3 regions of the Rhizobium sp. ZW T2_16 genome follow, and region 3 is predicted to be linked to each of the others. Evidence: predicted binding sites of a transcription regulator. Region 3 holds the regulator's gene; each other region holds the start of a gene.
What was found. Region 3 encodes LexA, which represses DNA repair genes until DNA is damaged. Its sites were predicted from a motif close to TGTTCNNNNTGTGTTCNG; they were not measured.
Positions count from the first base shown of each region.

Region 1: the regulator LexA is predicted to act here: its motif matches at 1,790-1,807, upstream of ACI3K0_RS27290 (DUF3072 domain-containing protein).
Region 2: the regulator LexA is predicted to act here: its motif matches at 1,245-1,262, upstream of ACI3K0_RS06075 (PA0069 family radical SAM protein).

Region 1 is NZ_JBJDRG010000024.1:12,766-16,020, forward strand. Features, by position in the region: gene ACI3K0_RS27275 (FecR domain-containing protein) at 1-323, shown strand, start outside; gene ACI3K0_RS27280 (hypothetical protein) at 376-753, opposite strand; gene ACI3K0_RS27285 (DNA-binding protein) at 942-1,388, opposite strand; gene ACI3K0_RS27290 (DUF3072 domain-containing protein) at 1,558-1,773, opposite strand; gene ACI3K0_RS27295 (DUF72 domain-containing protein) at 1,907-2,608, shown strand; gene ACI3K0_RS27300 (DNA topoisomerase IB) at 2,736-3,255, shown strand, end outside.
Region 2 is NZ_JBJDRG010000002.1:121,009-124,263, forward strand. Features, by position in the region: gene ACI3K0_RS06075 (PA0069 family radical SAM protein) at 28-1,185, opposite strand; gene ACI3K0_RS06080 (glycosyl transferase) at 1,313-1,828, shown strand; gene moaB (molybdenum cofactor biosynthesis protein B) at 1,831-2,379, opposite strand; gene ACI3K0_RS06090 (4-(cytidine 5'-diphospho)-2-C-methyl-D-erythritol kinase) at 2,379-3,255, opposite strand, start outside.
Region 3 is NZ_JBJDRG010000001.1:239,115-242,369, reverse strand. Features, by position in the region: gene ACI3K0_RS01165 (ComEC/Rec2 family competence protein) at 1-993, shown strand, start outside; gene lexA (transcriptional repressor LexA) at 974-1,687, opposite strand; gene ACI3K0_RS01155 (VOC family protein) at 1,886-2,758, shown strand; gene kdsA (3-deoxy-8-phosphooctulonate synthase) at 2,763-3,255, shown strand, end outside.

The DNA.
Region 1 (3,255 bases), on a different contig from region 3:
TCGCAGATGGCGGATCGGTGACGCTTGCGCATGGGCGGGTCTCCGTCAGAACGGATGCACATGCGGGCGCGACGACGCTCGAACCTGGCCAGCAGGTGAATTTCCATCTGCGTGGCGCAGGTTTTATTGGCTCCGGGCCGCGCAGCCCGACGCCGGGTGCGCCTTACACCTACGTAACCACACAGCATTTCTTGTCGGCGTTCGAAATGGAGACGCTGCGCGATCTGCCGGACATTGAAGCACTCGAAGATGCCGGATTGCTCAGTCGGCATGCTTTTCAAGAGGAGCTGCTATCGAGGGAAGTAGCGAGCGAGGAGGATTAAGCTTGCTACTGCGAGGAAGATGTTCAGTCGCCGATGTACCGGCCTGGCCCGACTACTTCAGCTTGCTGCTGTTGCGCCGTAGGATGGCCGAAAATCGCTTTAATCCGTTTAGCTCGAGAGCTTCCACAAACGCATCGACCGATGGCACCGTTTTGCGAAGATTGTGCCGCGCATTTTTGACGCTGGCGATCAGTGCTTCAGAAAATGCGACATGAAGATCGGACAAGAAGTCATCCGGTGACTGGCTGGTCACGCCGTAAGGCTGAAGATCTTGTGGTGGAAAATCCTTGAGGTTCCAGGTGACGATAACGGGAGCTCTCCCGGCGATGGCGGCCGCAAGAACATGCCGGTCGCCGGGGTCGGGTAACTTAAGGTCATTTACCAAAGGACGGTAGGTTGTCACGTCCGCTTCCGGCAGCACGGCCTTCATCCTGTCCCGCGTAGCTATCAGGCGCTCGATAGACAAGGACGGCGTGTTGGCGGCAAGATTTCGGATCCACTAGTCATGGATCATCGCTCCAGCGCGCTTCGACGAGGCCGTCGAAAGCACACTGAACGAGGACGTTGCGAAGGTGGAATGGATAGAGGACGCAGGCATCATAAACCGCGACGGGCGGTTTAGAGGCCATGGGTCTGAACGAGATCCTCGGTATCTTCGGCAAGCAAATCTATCGCAGCCTGCCGAACATCCAACCTGGATTTTAGCGCGAGCACATCCTTGAGCAAGGCGCGGCGGTGTTTACCGACATAGCGAAACGGCAGATCGCCCCGGTCCATGCGTAAAACAACAAGTGGACGCGAAATACCGAGAACAGCCGATGCCTCGGTCGGGCTTAATTCCTGGTCTTCGGCCAGCACAGCGACGCGTTCGCCACGAAGCAAATGCGCCAGAAGCGTCTCAACCGCCGCGGCGGCGGTTGGCGGAATTGTTAGTGTCTGTCCTTCGCGGCCTTCGTGACGCACGTGAAGTTCCAGTCTGTCGCCCGCAGCGAGCTTCGGCAAAGGCGAAACTCCGTTGCGATCACGATCCGACAATCCGGCGAAATGGACGACTTGGCTAGCCATGAAAATCTCCTTGGCCGCCTATATAACTCGAATGGCCTGTAACTGCAATAACTGAAACCCTGTTCGTGATGTCATTGACTTCGCGACCATATCGCTTTCGATGAAACACATGTTTCTCAAAGTTATGTCGAGGGGTGCTCAGTGTCGCTGGGTATATCGACCTTAGGCGTCACTCAAAATCGAGTGCCTGCTTGAGTTCATCGATGCGCTTCGAAGCGTCCGCCTTGGTTAGGTCTTCAGCGTAAACATCAGGCTGGTGCGCCTGCTCAGACAACGTTTTGAGGTAGGAGCGTTGCGCTCCGGTCATCGGCTCATCGCCGCTGACCCAATCATCGGGGTCTTTCTGTGTGTTGGACGAAGTATGGGTCTTTGGGTTGTCACTCATGAAAATCTCCTGAAGTTGTTCTCCTAATGTTCTTAGTTGCCTGCTTGTTCCGAACCTCGCTCAATCGGTCTATGGAACTCGGCGATCGATCCTTTCGTTTCGCTCAGGGGCTAGCAAGCTGGAGGACCTGCAATTGCCAACTATTGCCACTGCCGCCTGGTCCATTCCGATAAAGGCGGCCGACCAGTTTGCAAAGGAGGGAAGTGGCCTGACGCGATACGCATCGGTCTTCGACGGCGTCGAAATCAACTCGACTTTTTACCGTAGACACAAGACGTCAACGTTCGCCCGGTGGGTGGAGTCGGTACCGGACAGCTTTCGGTTCTCGGTAAAAGTACCCAAGGAGATAACTCACACCAGAGCGATGAAGGATATAGCCCAGCCGTTCGCCACTTTCTGCTCTGATATTGCGCCGCTCGTAGATAAACGAGGCCCGCTGCTTTGCCAGCTACCCCCATCACTAGCGTTCGATGCCGCCGTACTCGATACCGCGTTTAAGGCTATACGGGACATCGACGACGGACCAGTCGTCATCGAGGCGCGGCACAAGAGCTGGGCGTCGGCAGAGGCGCGGGACCTGCTGAAGAACTATGCCATCGATCGGGTTCTTGCCGATCCGTCGCGGGTATGGCCAGCAGAGGCTTTTGCTGATCCGCCACGATATGTGCGTCTGCACGGCAGGCCGAAGATCTACTATTCGAGCTACAGCGAGGATGAGATCAGGTCATTCACTAAACTGGTGGCATCGGACAGCTGGTGCGTCTTCGATAACACAGCCTCCGGAGCCGCAATGGAAAATGCGCTGACGATGCTCGGTTCGAACCAGAAGCGATAGCAGTCAGTCGCAGGAGTATGGATGGTTTGGCTAGAAGAAGGCAAAGACTCAGGCTTTGCGATGCCGGTGATCGCAGCCATGAGCCTGATGCGAAGGAACAGCTTATTGCGCTGTGAGTGATGGCGAGATGAACCAGGTCATCACAGAAATCGACACGATCGCCGCAGAAGCCAAGCTGTCGTCTGGCTTGGTCTATGTTCCCGGACTTGAGACCGGGATCACGCGCAAATTGGGCGCTAAAGGGTTCCTATACTATCGTCCAGATGGAAGACGCATCACGGAGGCTGCCGAGATCTCGCGACTGAACGCCCTGGCAATTCCGCCGGCCTATACCGATGTCATTATTTCGACCAATCCGTTTTCTCATCTCCAGGCGATACGGATGGATGCACGCGGCCGGCGCCAGTATCGCTACCACTCCGATTGGCATGCGGAGCGTGGAAGAGCCAAGTTCGAGCGGCTTGTCGACTTTGCCGATCGACTACCGGATCTTCGCGAGCGGGTGGAAATCGATCTGCGATCCCGCGGCCTAACAATGGAGGAAGTGCTGGCTACAGTCGTATGGATGCTCGACAACCTTTACATCCGCGTCGGTAACGCCGCTTATGCCGAAGCGAACAAGTCGTATGGACAGACGACGTTGCGCA
Region 2 (3,255 bases), on a different contig from region 3:
TGTTCTTTCGCGCTATGGTTCCTTATCCTAGAGAAGCGACAGCTGGATCCCGCCGCCATTGGGGCGGATGAACAGGTCGTCGCGCAGATGCATGCCGCGCCGGCCGAGCCCAAGCCGCTTGGTCGCCATTTCGAAACGGCGGCCGATCTGCCATGCATAGGGACCGGCACCCTTCATCCGCTTTCCGAACTCGGCATCGTAATCCTTGCCGCCCCGCATCGAGCGGATCAGCGACATCACATGCCGGTAGCGATCCGGATAATTGCGCAGCAACCAGTCGCGAAACAGCGGGCTGACTTCCAGCGGCAGGCGCAAAAGCACATAACTTGCTTCCGTCGCCCCCGCAGCATGGCCTGCATCCAGAATTCGTTCTATCTCGTGGTCGTTCAGCGCCGGAATGATCGGCGAAGCCATGATCGCAGTCGGTATGCCGGCATCCGACAGCGCCTTGATCGCTTCCAGCCGCTTGGCCGGTGTCGAAGCACGGGGTTCCATCGTTCGGGCGAGCTTGCGATCCAGTGTCGTCACCGAAATCCCGACTTTGGCCAGGCCTTTCGAGGCCATGTCGGAAAGGATGTCGATATCGCGCATGACCAGCGCCGACTTCGTCACGATCACCACCGGATGATTGGCCTTCTGCAGCACTTCGAGGATCTGGCGCATGATCCGCCATTCCCGCTCGATCGGCTGATAGGGATCGGTATTGGTGCCGATCGCAATTGCCCGCACCTTGTAATCCGGCCTGCTCAGCTCCCGTTCCAGAAGCCGCGGCACGTCCGGCTTGGCAAATAGTTTAGCCTCGAAATCGAGCCCCGGTGAAAGGCCCATGAAACTGTGGCTCGGCCTTGCAAAACAATAGATGCAACCATGCTCGCAGCCGCGATAGGGATTGATCGACCGGTCGAAACCGATATCGGGGCTGTCGTTGCGGGTGATCGCCGTTTTCGGCTTCTCGATCTGCACTTCCGTGCGGAACGGCTCGAGCTCCTCGAGTGTCTGCCAACCGTCGTCGAACACCTCGCGGCGTTCCTCCTCGAAGCGTCCGCTCGGGTTCAGGCCGGCGCCTCTGCCGCGCCGCCGATCGATCTCGATCCTGAGCCCGGATGATTGGACCAGTGCATCGGCAATGTCAGCCGTATGGGCGGGCGCAAACGCACCCTGCCGCAGTTGGGACAGCTCGGTCATTGAAGGCTCCTGACGGGATCACTTCCCGTTCTCGATGACTAAATTCCTATCGCCAAAATGAGAACATTGCAAGAACAAACTTTGTTCGTTGCTGGCTTTTGCCCAAGCTATGGGTTAAGGGTCAGAAATGCTGACTGTTTTAATGGAATGCAGGGACCAGGAAGCCGAGCTTGCGCAGACGCTTTCGATCCTCGTTACTGCCGCTGTGGAAGGACTTGTAAGTGACGTGATCGTGCTCGATCACGCGTCGCATGATGGTTCGTCCCGTGTGGCGGATGCTGCCGGCTGCCGGTTTCACAGTCACTGGGACATCAAGGATGTCCTGCGCAGTGCGCGTGGCGAATGGCTGCTTTTCATAGAGGCAGGCGCGCGTCCGCAAAGCGGCTGGATCGAGGAAGTCATCGAGCATCTGGCGATCCACAAGCAGCCGGCGCGCTTTTCGCCGTCGCGCAACTACCGCCGGCCATTCTTCCAGCGTATCGGTCGTTCGGTCCCTCCGCTGGAATACGGGCTGATCCTACCGAAGAAGAGCGCGATTGCGGTCGCCAAATCAGGCATGAGCCTGGAAGCGCTGGCAAAGGGCCACAAGGCGACGAAGCTGATGAGTCAGCTCATTCCGGCGTGGGTTGTCCGCAGCCGATAATTTCAGCCTTTCGTGCGCTTCAGATGTTCGTCCAGCCGCGGCAGGATTTCGACGAAATTGCAGGGCATGTGACGATAGTCGAGCTGCGCCTTCAATATCCCGTCCCAGGCATCCTTGCAGGCGCCGGGCGAGCCGGGAATGACGAAGATGTAGGTGGCATTGAGCACGCCGCCCGTCGCGCGCGACTGGATCGTCGATGTGCCGATCTTGTCATAGGAAATGCGGTGAAAAAGCGCCGAAAATCCGTCCATCCGCTTTTCGAACAGCGGTTCCAGCGCTTCCGGCGTCACGTCGCGGCCGGTAAAGCCGGTGCCTCCGGTGGTGATGACGACATCGATCTCCGGGTCGAGCGTCCAGGCCGTCACCTGTCCGGCGATCTTTTCGCGGTCGTCGGTCACGATGGCGCGGGCTTTCAGCAGATGCCCCGCCGCCTCGATGCGGTCGACAAGCGTCTGGCCCGACTTGTCGTCTTCGAGTGTGCGCGTATCGGAGACGGTCAGAACCGCGATGCCGAGCGGAATGAAGCTGCGCATTTCGTCTATCCCGATCATTATTTCGCTCCGATGGTCCGTGCGGCTGTGAAATACCAGTCTGGCCGCTTGCTCTGAAGATCGTTCGCAGCGTTTACCGCTTTGGCTGACGTTTCAAACAGTCCGAAATATGTCGCACCGGAACCGGACATGCGGGCAAGCCACGCGCCTTCCGCCGCAATCAGTTCGGAAAGCTCGCCGATCTCGCTGACAAGCGAGCGCGCCGGCGGCTCCAGATCGTTGCGCAAGGCGCTGAGATCGGCTTGCCAGTCTCCGGTAAGGGCTGGAATGGCGGGATTGTTCTTGGTTGTCAGCCGCCGAAAAATATCCGGTGTCGAGACGCCGCGAAGCGGATTGCCAAGCACGATGGCGAAAGACGGCATGGTGTCGAGCATGGTGATGTCCTCACCTATGCCTCTTGCGGCAAGCGGCCGGCTTTTCAGGCACATGGGCACATCGGCGCCGAGTGAAAGCGCAAGCGCCGAAAGTTCCGGCTCGCTGATCTGTGCATCCCACAGGCGTAAAAGACCGCGTAGGGTTGCTGCCGCATCGGCCGATCCGCCGCCGATGCCAGAGGCGATCGGCAGGTTCTTTTGCAGATGGATGGCAACCGGCGGCGCGGCAATGCCTTTTGCGTCAAGCGCAATGCGCAGGATATCGCGAGCCTTGAGCACGAGGTTCTGCTGGGCCGCATCCGGATCAGGCGAAAGCCCTTCGCCGAACCGGCCGGAAATCGAAAATGCATCCTTTTTGGAAAGCGTAAAACCCAGCCTGTCTCCGGCGGGCGCACCCGCCGTCGCATCGTCTGCATCAGCGGTAAAGGTCACGATACTGTCGAGCAGGTGATATCCGTCGGCGCGCTGGCCGACCGCATGCAGCGCCAGATTGATTTTCGCC
Region 3 (3,255 bases):
CTTGCTGCGATGTTGTTGATGCCCTTCGGCCTCGATGCTCCCTTCATCGGGATCATGGCCTGGAGCCTCGAATGGGTCATCTTGATCGCGAAGCATGTAGCGGGATGGGGCGGGGACATTGTCGTCGGAGAACAGCACCCCTGGTTTTTGCCGCTTGGGGTCTGCGGTTTTCTGCTACTGACGCTCCTCAGGACACGGCTTCGCTATTCGGGCTTACCTTTCCTGTTTACCGCTGCGGCCCTGTTCTGGGTGGGGGTGCAACACGCCCAATCAAGTCTTCTCATCGCTGAAGATGGGAACCTCGTTGCTTATCGAGATGCAGAACGTGCTGCCGCCAACAGGAAACGTCCCTCCGAGTTCGTCTATGGGCAGTGGATGTATGCGCGACAGCTTCCAGTGCTGGCTATGCCGGAGATGTTGGAAAGTGAAATTCTAAAAAATATGCCGGGTTCTTCCAGTGAAAGACTTCCGGAACACGTTCTGATCGAAGCGCAGCGACTGATGAAGGAGGCAGGGAGTGTCAGATTCTCATGTCAGCTCAAGGCCTGGTGCGCATTCATGTCACCGGAAGGTGTTTTGGTCGTTGTTGTTGATGATGGCCGTTATGCCGGAGCGGCTTGCGACGTTGCCGGCCTTGTTATCGCGCCGCGTGCGCGTTTCCATTCCTGTCGGTCTGGTACCCCGATGCTGAGCGGCGCCAGCCTGCGCAAGACAGGGTCAATTGAAATCGATCTTTCCGGGGCGGCGGCAGCCGGAAAATGGAGTGTCACGACAGCAATGGCTGGCACGGTTCGCCCATGGACCATTCATCGCCAATACGACTGGCGACGCAATCTCTATGACCCGTATCTGCCGGAATGGATTTCCAAACCAAAATCGAGTGGCCGTCTTGAGGCGCAGTTTGCTGTCTCAGATCAAGCAGGAACGGATTATCGATCAGAAGCGCCAACTGATGTTGGCAACAATTCCGGTGTCAGTGATAACGGCGAATGAGGCCGACGAGCCTGCCCTGGACCTTGACCCGATCCGGTGGAAAAATTCGTGTCTCGTAAGCCGGGTTTGCCGCTTCCAGCGCAATCGAGCCACCCTTGCGGCGGAAGCGCTTGAGTGTGGCCTCTTCATCATCCACGAGTGCAACGACGATATCGCCCGGATTGGCGGTGTTGCCGTTGCGAATGATGACGGTGTCGCCATCCAGAATTCCGGCCTCGATCATCGAGTCGCCCTTGACTTCAAGCGCATAATGCTCGCCGGATCCCAACATCTCTACGGGGACGGAAATGTCGTGGGTATTATTCTGAATTGCCGAGATCGGTACGCCGGCGGCGATGCGGCCCATGACCGGCACGCTTGCAGACGCGCTGTCATTGGCGGAGACAGGCGGGGCAGCAGGCGTCGCCGGCTTCTTGCCAAGGCTTCCCTCGATCACGCTCGGTGAAAAACCGCGTTTCGGCTGCAGCGTGGGAACATAGGCTTCGGGAAGCTTGATGACCTCGAGTGCGCGCGCTCTGTTGGGGAGACGGCGAATGAAACCGCGCTCTTCAAGTGCCGTGATGAGCCGATGGATGCCCGACTTCGACGCAAGGTCGAGAGCGTCCTTCATTTCATCGAAAGACGGAGGTACGCCCGACTCCTTCATCCGTTCGTGAATGAACAAAAGCAGTTCCTGTTGCTTGCGAGTCAGCATGTGAGGCGCACCTTCAGATTTGAAACAAATGCAGAACGAACACTATATGTTCCATATGTGTTCCGCAAGTCCTTAAATTTTCGTGACAATATAATCAGTTTCTTGGATGCCGAATGACGTTCTCAGTCGGAATCTACTTGCGCTCCCCGGCGGTCTGCCCAATCTACGCCTAGCGGATCAGAAGTCTGGGGGACATGTGTGACTGCTAGGAATATCGATCATCTCGTTTTGCCTGTTGGAAATCTCGGCAAGGCACGCGAGCGGCTGTCGTCTTTGGGTTTCACTGTCGCGCCTGACGGCGTGCATCCCTTCGGTACGGCCAATGCCTGTGTTTTTTTTGAAGACGGTACCTATCTGGAGCCACTGGCTGTTGCGGACAGGCGCAAGGCGGGGGCTCATGCCAAGAAAGGCAATGTCTTTGTCGAGCGCGATCTGGCTTATCGCGGTCGCCGCGGACGTGAAGGCTTGTCGGCCATCGTGGTCTCCAGTGAAGACGCGTCGAACGATCATCGGCATTATGTCGCGGCCGGAATTTCCGGCGGTGAGCCCCTCGAATTCGGCAGAGCTGTAAAGTCTCCGGACGGTGACGAGGTCGAAGCTCGTTTCCAGCTTGCTTTTGCCGCGATGGATGGTGCGGCTGATTTCTTTACTTTCTCCTGCCAGCGGCTGGTATCTTTCCCTCAGGATATGGCTGAATTGCGTATCCATGCCAATTCGGTTGCCGGTTTGAAGGAAGTCATTTTGGCAAGTGATGATCCGCATGCTTCGGTTGCCTTTTTTGACAATGTGCTGCGAGCGCCGGGTATCGAAGTTGAAGGTGGACTGGTGTTCCAGGCTGAAACGGGAGCCGTGCGCGTTCTCAGGCGCGAGCAAATTGCGCATGACTTCGGTCTTCCTATCGAAGGGGTGGCAGCCGGGTTGGTAGGGGAGGCCGTGATCTTTCGCAGTCTTGATCTGGCCGTGACAGAGATCATCCTTGCTGCTAATGACGTCGCATTCATTCGCCGGGATGGTCGCGTTCTCGTGTCGCCGTCGCCCGGCCAAGGCGTTTTGTTCGGCTTCGAGGAATAGTAGAATGGCAGTCTCCCCCAATTCAGAAGTTTCGGTCGGCGAAGGCGACAAAAAGGTCGTATTCTCCAATGCAGGCCGGCTTTCGCTGATCGCGGGGCCTTGCCAGATGGAAAGCCGTGATCATGCCTTCATGATCGCCGGCACGATGAGCGAGCTCTGCGGCAAGCTCGGCATCGGGCTGGTCTACAAGTCCTCCTTTGACAAGGCCAACCGTACGTCGATCTCCGGCAAGCGCGGCATCGGACTTGAAAATGCGATGGAGATTTTTGCCGACCTGAAGAAGGAATTCGGCTTCCCGGTCCTGAGCGACATCCATACGGAAGAGCAGTGCGGGCTTGTTGCGCCAACCGTCGACATCCTGCAGATCCCGGCCTTTCTGTCGCGTCAGACCGATCTTCTGGTCGCAGCCGCCAAGACCGGCCGGGCGATCAACGTCAAGAAAGGCCAGTTCCTGGCCCCCTGGGACATGAAGAACGTCCAGGCGAAATTTACCGAGA